4 regions of the Pseudomonas sp. Mb7 genome follow, and region 1 is predicted to be linked to each of the others. Evidence: predicted binding sites of a transcription regulator. Region 1 holds the regulator's gene; each other region holds the start of a gene.

Region 1 (2,204 bases):
CGTGAGACGCTGGACATCTGCGAAACCGCTTACATCGTCAACGATGGTCAACTGATCGCCGAAGGCGATGCAGAAACCATCCTGGCCAACGATCTGGTCAAGGAAGTGTATCTGGGCCACGAGTTCCGCTTGTAAGCGTAACAGTGCCCGGTGCGCCGCCCGGGCGCTGTATCGATTCAAGCAGGAATTAATACGCTTTAATTGTTACAGCGCTCTAGGCAAACACTTCAGTTTCAGGCATATAATTTGCTTAAGTTTGGCGCCCCGGCGCCCTGTAGTGGATGGCGCATAGCGCCGGCGAATAAGGTGTTAAGCCCCTGCCATGAAACCATCGCTAGTCTTGAGAATGGGCCAGCAGCTGACGATGACACCGCAGCTGCAACAGGCCATCCGCCTGCTCCAATTGTCGACCCTGGATCTGCAACAGGAAATCCAGGAGGCTCTGGAATCCAATCCGATGCTCGAACGCCAGGAAGAAGGCGACGACTTCGACAATTCCGATCCCATGGCCGACAACGCCGAACAGAAGCCCAACACCGAGATCCAGGAACCCTCGTATCAGGAAACCGCGCCCACGGTGGACAACCTGGAGGAAGGTGACTGGAGCGAGCGTATCCCCAACGAACTTCCGGTCGACACCGCCTGGGAAGACGTCTACCAGACCAGCGCCAGCAGCCTGCCCAGCAGCGATGACGACGAATGGGACTTCACCACCCGCACGTCCGCCGGCGAGAGCCTGCAAAGCCACCTGCTGTGGCAACTGAACCTGGCACCGATGTCCGACACCGATCGCCTGATCGCCGTGACCCTGATCGATTGCATCAACAATCAGGGCTACCTGGACGAAACCCTCGAGGAAATCCTCGAGGCGTTCGATCCGGAACTCGACATCGAACTCGATGAAATCGAAGCCGTCCTGCACCGCATCCAGCAATTCGAACCGGCCGGTATCGGCGCGCGCAACCTTGGCGAATGCCTGCTGCTGCAATTGCGTCAGCTACCCGCCAAGACGCCGTGGCTGGCGGAAGCGAAACGTCTGGTCAGCGATTACATCGACCTGCTCGGCAGTCGCGACTACAGCCAGTTGATGCGCCGCATGAAGCTCAAGGAAGACGAGCTGCGCCAGGTCATCGAACTGGTGCAAAGCCTCAATCCGCGCCCTGGCTCGCAAATCGAATCCACTGAAGCCGAATACGTTGTCCCTGACGTCATCGTGCGCAAGGACAACGAGCGCTGGCTGGTCGAGCTGAATCAGGAATCGGTACCGCGCCTGCGCGTCAACGCCCAGTACGCCGGTTTCGTCCGTCGCGCCGACACCAGCGCCGACAACACCTTCATGCGCAATCAGTTGCAGGAAGCCCGCTGGTTCATCAAGAGCCTGCAGAGCCGCAACGAAACCCTGATGAAAGTAGCTACCCAGATCGTCGAGCATCAACGCGGTTTTCTGGAGTACGGCGACGAAGCCATGAAGCCGTTGGTTCTGCACGACATCGCTGAAGCGGTCGGCATGCACGAATCGACCATTTCCCGGGTGACCACACAGAAATTCATGCATACCCCGCGCGGTATTTATGAACTGAAATACTTTTTCTCAAGCCACGTCAGCACCTCCGAAGGCGGCGAATGCTCGTCCACGGCGATCCGCGCGATCATCAAAAAACTGGTTGCCGCGGAAAATCAGAAAAAGCCGTTGAGTGACAGCAAGATCGCTGGTTTACTGGAGGCACAAGGCATTCAGGTGGCTCGCCGCACCGTCGCCAAGTACCGCGAATCCCTCGGGATCGCGCCTTCGAGCGAACGCAAGCGGTTGATGTAAGCCACGTTACAGCGTTCCAGTGGCAGGCTATCCGGCCTGCCGCTTTATGCACTGGCAACGAAGGAGAAGCTGTATGCAAGTCAACATCAGTGGACACCAACTGGAAGTGACCCAACCTCTGCGTTCCTACATCGAGGAAAAACTCCAACGACTGGAGCGCCATTTCGACAAGATCACCAACGTGCAAGTCACGATGTGCGTCGAAAAGCTGAAGCAGAAAATCGAAGCCACCTTGCATATACCCGGCAGCGAAGTGGTCGCCAACGCGGAACATACCGATATGTACGCGGCGATCGACGCCTTGACCGACAAGCTGGATAAACAACTCAAAAAGCATAAGGAAAAGACCCAGAGCCTGCTCCAGGGCGCTACCGGTCGATAACCCCCC
Region 2 (2,204 bases), 2.0 Mb from region 1:
TCTTTAGCCTGGGTGACTTCACCGGCAGCCAGAGTCATTGGAGCCTGGGTAGCCTGAGTGGATTGTGCGAATGCACCGGAAGCCATGGTCAGGGTCAGCGCGGTAGCAGCAGCGGCAGTGATAGCGAACTTCTTCATACGAGTAACTCCTGTTTTTCTGGAAAGTCTGCTGGTTGTCTTGTCAGCAGGGTTACCAAGGTAGTTGCGAACGCTGTGCCAACTTTTTCGAACGAACAATATTCTTAATAATCAATAACTTACAGATATCACCAATTTCCGAAATCATGCAATTTGCATGAACTGGCCAATGTTCGCATGCAAGTTGCGGTTTTTGGGAAAGTTCCTAAGACGCTGAAATTATTGAAGCTTTTTAGAAGTGTGAACCAAGAAAAATGCCCCGCATTGCGGGGCATTTGGCAGTCCATCAACAACTCAGGTACCGCTGGCAGTACATCCTTTTGGCGAATAGTCCGGTGCAACGGTCGTACCGCAAGTCCATACGCCCGCACCGGTTCCGGAGGAACGAGTAAGCGTGATGGTTTTATCCAGCACCGGACCTGGCGCATTTTTAATCGTGCAGACGATCGAACCTGCACCCGAAGATGCGGTACCTGTTGCAGACACTGAGCAGTTGGAGGTTAAAACAGTTGCACTGCCAGCCACGTTTGTATTGGTAGGATCGGTGCCCTGATTGATCACATCCTCAAACGGCACTTTCATCGCACTGATTTCCGCCAGCCCCGCCGTCACCTTCGACCGCGCCTGATACTTGGAATACTGCGGCAAGGCGATGGTCGCCAGAATCCCGATGATTGCCACCACGATCAGCAGTTCGATCAGCGTAAACCCTTGTTGTTTTTTCATAGACACGCTCCATGCATGAGTCGAAATCTCATGATCTGAAAGTGACGCAGCATAGGCCATGCCAATGCCTTCAAGACCCGCCCATTGGGGCGCGAAGCGCTTGCAACGCCAATTCCTACAACCTGCAACCGCACTATCTGACACTTTTTGTCACCTGCACCCGCCGTGTTTGGCGCTGTCACTTGACTAGGCTATAAGTCATGAACGGCAAGCGTGCGGAATCCCCATGAATGACATCGCTCTGAGCGGTCTGGCCAAGCAATTGGTCCAGGCCGAACTGCTCACGGAAAAAAGCGCCCAGCAAGCTTGGCAACAGGCCCAACGCAATCGTCTGTCGCTGGTCAGCTATCTGGTGCAGAACAAACTGGTCAAGAGCTCACAGGTCGCCGAGATCGCCTCCGAGCATTTCGGCATGGCCTTGCTTGATCTCAACTGCCTGGACAAGGAAACCCAGCCCAAAGGCCTGGTCAGCGAAAAACTCGTGCGTCAGCATCACGCCATGCCCTTGTGGCGTCGCGGCAACAAGCTGTTCGTGGGCATTTCCGACCCGAGCAATCATCAAGCAATCAACGACATCCAGTTCAGTACCGGGCTGAGCACCGAAGCCATTCTGGTCGAGGACGACAAACTTACCGATGCCATCGAGAAATTCTTCGACACCCACACCAGCGGTCTGGAGGACATGGCCGATGTCGATCTCGACGGGGTCGATGTCGAATCCGTCGACGACAGCAAGCAGGACGCCATCGGCGGGCTCGACGCCGACGATGCGCCGGTGGTGCGCTTCGTGCACAAGATGTTGCTGGATGCGATCAAGAGTGGCTCTTCCGACTTGCACTTCGAGCCTTACGAAAAAAACTACCGGGTGCGGGTGCGCACCGACGGCATCCTGCGCGAGGTTGCCAAACCGCCGATTCAATTGGCCGGGCGCATCGCCGCACGCCTGAAAGTCATGGCCAGCCTGGATATTTCGGAACGGCGCAAACCTCAGGACGGGCGGATCAAGATGCGCCTGTCGAAAAGCAAGTCGATCGATTTCCGGGTCAACACGCTGCCGACCCTGTGGGGCGAAAAAGTGGTGATCCGGATTCTCGACCCGTCCAGCGCGCAGATCGGTATCGACGCGCTCGGCTATGAGCCAGAGCAGAAAGACCTGTACATGGCCGCACTCAAGCAGCCACAGGGCATGATTCTGGTCACCGGGCCGACCGGTTCGGGTAAAACCGTTTCGCTGTATACCGGCCTGAACATCCTCAACACCGTCGACATCAATATCTCCACCGCCGAAGACCCGGTGGAAATCAACATGGAAGGCATCAACCAGGTCAACGTCAATCCCAA
Region 3 (2,204 bases), 1.0 Mb from region 1:
TCTGCAAGCGAGATCAGCGAACGGATCGCTAAGGTCTGGTCTTGTCAGCTACATGCTTGTTCCCGCGTGCAACCACGTTGCCGTCGTACTTTGGCCAGAGGCCCGGGGCGGGAATACGGAAAGTCTATCCATCTATGCGAGGGGGACGATTCATGAGCACAGCCTATCAAGAAGACATCAGCAGCAATGTTCTGCGCCGCATGAAAGAAGGCGGTTTCGATTTTTCCCGATTCCATCCCATCGAGTTCTACGCAATTTTCCCGGACGAGGAGCGGGCGCGCAGGGCGGCAGGCAAATTTCGCGGTGAATCCATCAATGCCCAGGTCAGCCTGCGTGATGACGGTGCGTGGGCGCTGGAATTGAGCAAAGTGATGTACGCGACATATGACGATATCGGCGACTTCGAGCAGGGATTCTCTGCCGTGGTTGAACCTCTGGGTGGCATTATCGAAGGCTGGGGTGTGAAGCAGGAGGTGCGCAACCGCCACCGTTTGAACTGATCTCTGGTTTCATTTGTTGAGCAACGGCTGACCTTCGGGTTGGCCGTTGTCATTTCCGGCATAAGCAAAACGCTGTGGCAAAACCCTGAAACAAGAAACCGAGGCAAAAAAAAGCCACCGGAGAGGGTGGCTAAAAGGGAAGACCGATAAGGAGAGGAAACCGGTCAGGGTTACAGCGGGGCGGGCCGCCGAGGCGATCCCAATCAGTTGAGCTGGCCGCTTCATGGCGCCGGGGCCGGTGAAGATTTGCAGCGAATGTGCGGATTATCCGCAGGCAGCGCCGGGCAGTGAAATCAACTCTGACTATGCTGGTGATAGGCGATGCAGTGCGTCGCAATGAAGCGGGGGCAATCCGGTTGGGGCATTTGCCGCACAGGAATGGTGCGGTGCCTGCGGCGTGTATTTCCAACCGATTGAAATCAAAGCGTTTATGCCGATGGCACGGGCCTTGCGAAGGCCTGTATGTCCGGGTGACAAGGAGTACGGCATGATCCGCACCTATTTTGATGAGATGTACGATGCCGGCGGCCAGGTTCGCCCGCATTATCGGGAGTTCGCCCGATGGCTGGCTGATACGCCGGATGAGCTGTTGGCCCAGCGGCGACGCGAGGCCGATCTGCTGTTCCATCGCGCCGGCATCACGTTCACGCTCTATGGCGACGAGCAGGGCACCGAGCGCCTGATTCCTTTCGACACCATCCCGCGCAGCATCCCTGCCAGTGAATGGCGAATCGTCGAGCGCGGGTGCATCCAGCGGGTCAAGGCGTTGAACATGTTCCTCGCCGACCTCTATCACGAGCAGCGCATTATCAAGGCCGGGATCATTCCCGCCGAACAGGTGCTGGCCAACGAGCAATATCAGTTGGCGATGCAAGGCCTGGATCTGCACCGCGATATCTATTCGCACATCTCCGGCGTCGATCTGGTGCGCGACGGCGACGGCACTTATTACGTGCTCGAAGACAACCTGCGTACACCGAGCGGCGTCAGCTACATGCTCGAAGACCGCAAGATGATGATGCGCCTGTTCCCGGAGCTGTTCGCCGCGCAGCGTATTGCCCCGATCGATCACTACCCGAACCTGTTGCTCGACACCCTGAAAAGCTCAAGTCCGATCGATGACCCGAGCGTGGTGGTGCTGACGCCGGGGCGTTTCAACAGTGCGTTCTTCGAGCACGCATTCCTGGCGCGGGAAATGGGCGTGGAGTTGGTGGAAGGCGCGGATCTGTTCGTTCGCGACGACAAAGTTTTCATGCGCACTACGGACGGCCCGAAAGCGGTGGACGTTATCTACCGTCGGCTCGACGACGCGTTTCTCGATCCACTGGCGTTCAATCCCGATTCGATGCTCGGTGTGCCGGGGCTGCTGTCCTCTTATCGCTCGGGCAACGTGGTGCTGGCCAACGCCATCGGCACCGGCGTAGCGGACGACAAATCGGTGTATCCGTTCGTTACTGACATGATCCGGTTCTACCTCGACGAAGAGCCGATTTTGAAGAACGTACCGACCTGGCAATGCCGCAACCCGTCTGAACTTTCTCATGTGCTGGCCAATCTTCCAGATCTGGTGGTCAAGGAAACCCAAGGCTCAGGCGGTTACGGAATGTTGGTCGGGCCGGCATCGACGAAAGCGGAAATCGATGCTTTCCGCGAACGGATCAAAGCCAAACCCCACGCGTACATCGCGCAACCGACGCTGTCGCT
Region 4 (2,204 bases), 2.7 Mb from region 1:
TCAACACGATTTAAGAGGCGGCATCATTGTCTACGGGTAATTTGGATTTCGAACAGTTCCGGGTCTTCCTGGAAAAAGCCTGTGGCATTCTGCTCGGTGAAAACAAGCAGTACCTGGTCTCGAGCCGTCTCAACAAACTGATGGAGCAGCAAGGCATCAAATCCCTGGGTGAGCTGGTTCAGCGCATCCAGACCCAGCCGCGCAGCGGTTTGCGCGAGCAGGTGGTCGATGCCATGACGACCAACGAAACCCTGTGGTTTCGTGACACCTATCCGTTTGAAGTCTTGAAGAACAAGGTGCTGCCTGAAGCGATCAAGGCCAGCCCCAACCAGCGCTTGCGGATCTGGTCAGCGGCGTGCTCGTCGGGCCAGGAACCGTACTCGCTGTCGATGTCGATCGACGAGTTCGAGCGGACCAACCTTGGTCAACTGAAGATGGGCGTGCAGATTGTTGCCACTGATCTGTCCGGCCTTATGCTGACCAACTGCAAGACCGGCGAGTACGACAGTCTGGCCATCGGTCGTGGTTTGTCGCCGGAACGCCTGCAGCGTTACTTCGACCCGAAAGGGCCGGGCCGCTGGGTGATCAAGGCGCCGATCAAGAACCGGGTAGAGTTCCGTTCGTTCAACCTGCTCGACAGCTATGCCGCGCTGGGCAAGTTCGACATCGTGTTCTGCCGCAACGTGTTGATCTACTTCTCTGCCGAAGTGAAGAAAGACATCCTGTTGCGCATTCACAGCACGTTGAAGCCGGGCGGTTATCTGTTCCTTGGCGCTTCCGAAGCGTTGAACGGTTTGCCGGATCATTACCAGATGGTGCAGTGCAGCCCGGGGATTATTTACCAGGCTAAATGATTGCAGCGGTAATACAAAAAAACGGGAAGCCTTAAGGCCTCCCGTTTTTTTATGCCCCAATTATTTTATTTCCCACGAACACCACACCCCCCCCTGTGGGAGCGAGCCTGCTCGCGAAAGCGGTCTGTCAGTAAAACAGTTGGCGACTGACACGCCGCCTTCGCGAGCAGGCTCGCTCCCACAGGGGATCTGCGTTGACCTGGCAAGGACGGCAAGCGGCAGAAAAGCGGCATCCGGCGGATACCGGTTGCCGCTTTTCTGGCATTGCCGCTTTGCCGATGCCCCGCAAAGCCCCGGTTTATGGGTGTTTTGCCGTTTGGCACGGCGCTTGCTAAAGCTCAGTTACGAAAAACCGGTCACCTGAAGGTTCCCGACATGAGCATCAGCTTCGATAAAGCGCTCGGCATTCACGAAAAGGCATTGGGCTTCCGCGCCCAGCGTGCCGAAGTGCTGGCCAACAACATCGCCAACGCCGACACCCCGAACTACAAGGCTCGGGATCTGGATTTCTCCAAAGTGCTTGAAGCACAGACCCAGAAAAACGCTAACGGCACCATCGCCCTGAACATGACCAACAGCCGTCACATCGAAGCTGAAGGCCTGGGCAATGGCGACGAATCGCTGATGTATCGCACGCCGATGCAACCGTCGATCGACCAGAACACCGTGGACGCTCAACTGGAACAGTCGAACTACGCGGAAAACGCCGTCGGCTTCCAGGCCAGCTTCACCCTGCTCAACAGCAAATTCAAAGGGCTGGTGTCAGCCCTGCGCGGAGAGTAATCCATGTCCCTGTCCAGCGTTTTCAACATTGCCGGCAGCGGCATGAGCGCACAAACCACGCGTCTGAACACCGTGGCGTCGAACATCGCCAACGCCGAAACCGTCTCGTCGAGCATCGACCAGACCTATCGCGCCCGTCACCCGGTGTTCGCCACCATGTTCCAGGGCGGCCAGAACAGCGGCAGCAATTCACTGTTCCAGAGCCAGGACGCGGCCGGTCAGGGCGTACAGGTGCTCGGTGTGGTCGAAGACCAGAGCAACCTCGAAGCGCGCTACGAGCCGAACCATCCGGCGGCCGACGCCAAAGGCTACGTCTACTACCCGAACGTCAACGTGGTGGAAGAAATGGCTGACATGATTTCCGCGAGCCGCTCGTTCCAGACCAACGCCGAAATGATGAACACCGCCAAAACCATGATGCAGAAGGTACTGACCCTCGGTCAGTAATAAGGGGCGACTGCCATGAGTGTTTCCGATACCACCAGCAGCCTGAGCATGAATGACATCCTGGCGAACTCGTCGAAAAAGACCAGTTCGACCACCGGTGGCATTGCTTCGGCGACCAAC

Evidence for each region. Region 1 encodes sigma-54, which starts transcription at its own class of promoters, with help from an activator protein. Its sites were predicted from a motif close to ANTGGCATNNANNTTGCTNT; they were not measured.
Region 2: the regulator sigma-54 is predicted to act here: its motif matches at 910-929, upstream of ACOYXH_RS21000 (pilin).
Region 3: the regulator sigma-54 is predicted to act here: its motif matches at 936-955, upstream of ACOYXH_RS05715 (circularly permuted type 2 ATP-grasp protein).
Region 4: the regulator sigma-54 is predicted to act here: its motif matches at 1,170-1,189, upstream of flgB (flagellar basal body rod protein FlgB).

Annotation. Positions count from the first base shown of each region.
Region 1 covers NZ_CP186501.1:212,617-214,820, reverse strand. Annotated here, with positions in the region: gene lptB (LPS export ABC transporter ATP-binding protein) at 1-135, shown strand, start outside; gene ACOYXH_RS00895 (RNA polymerase factor sigma-54) at 323-1,816, shown strand; gene hpf (ribosome hibernation-promoting factor, HPF/YfiA family) at 1,890-2,198, shown strand.
Region 2 covers NZ_CP186501.1:4,670,949-4,673,152, forward strand. Annotated here, with positions in the region: gene ACOYXH_RS20995 (BON domain-containing protein) at 1-137, opposite strand, end outside; gene ACOYXH_RS21000 (pilin) at 432-863, opposite strand; gene pilB (type IV-A pilus assembly ATPase PilB) at 1,090-2,204, shown strand, end outside.
Region 3 covers NZ_CP186501.1:1,228,569-1,230,772, forward strand. Annotated here, with positions in the region: gene ACOYXH_RS05710 (ribonuclease E inhibitor RraB) at 153-500, shown strand; gene ACOYXH_RS05715 (circularly permuted type 2 ATP-grasp protein) at 988-2,204, shown strand, end outside.
Region 4 covers NZ_CP186501.1:3,995,441-3,997,644, reverse strand. Annotated here, with positions in the region: gene cheR (protein-glutamate O-methyltransferase CheR) at 27-854, shown strand; gene flgB (flagellar basal body rod protein FlgB) at 1,230-1,637, shown strand; gene flgC (flagellar basal body rod protein FlgC) at 1,641-2,084, shown strand; gene flgD (flagellar hook assembly protein FlgD) at 2,100-2,204, shown strand, end outside.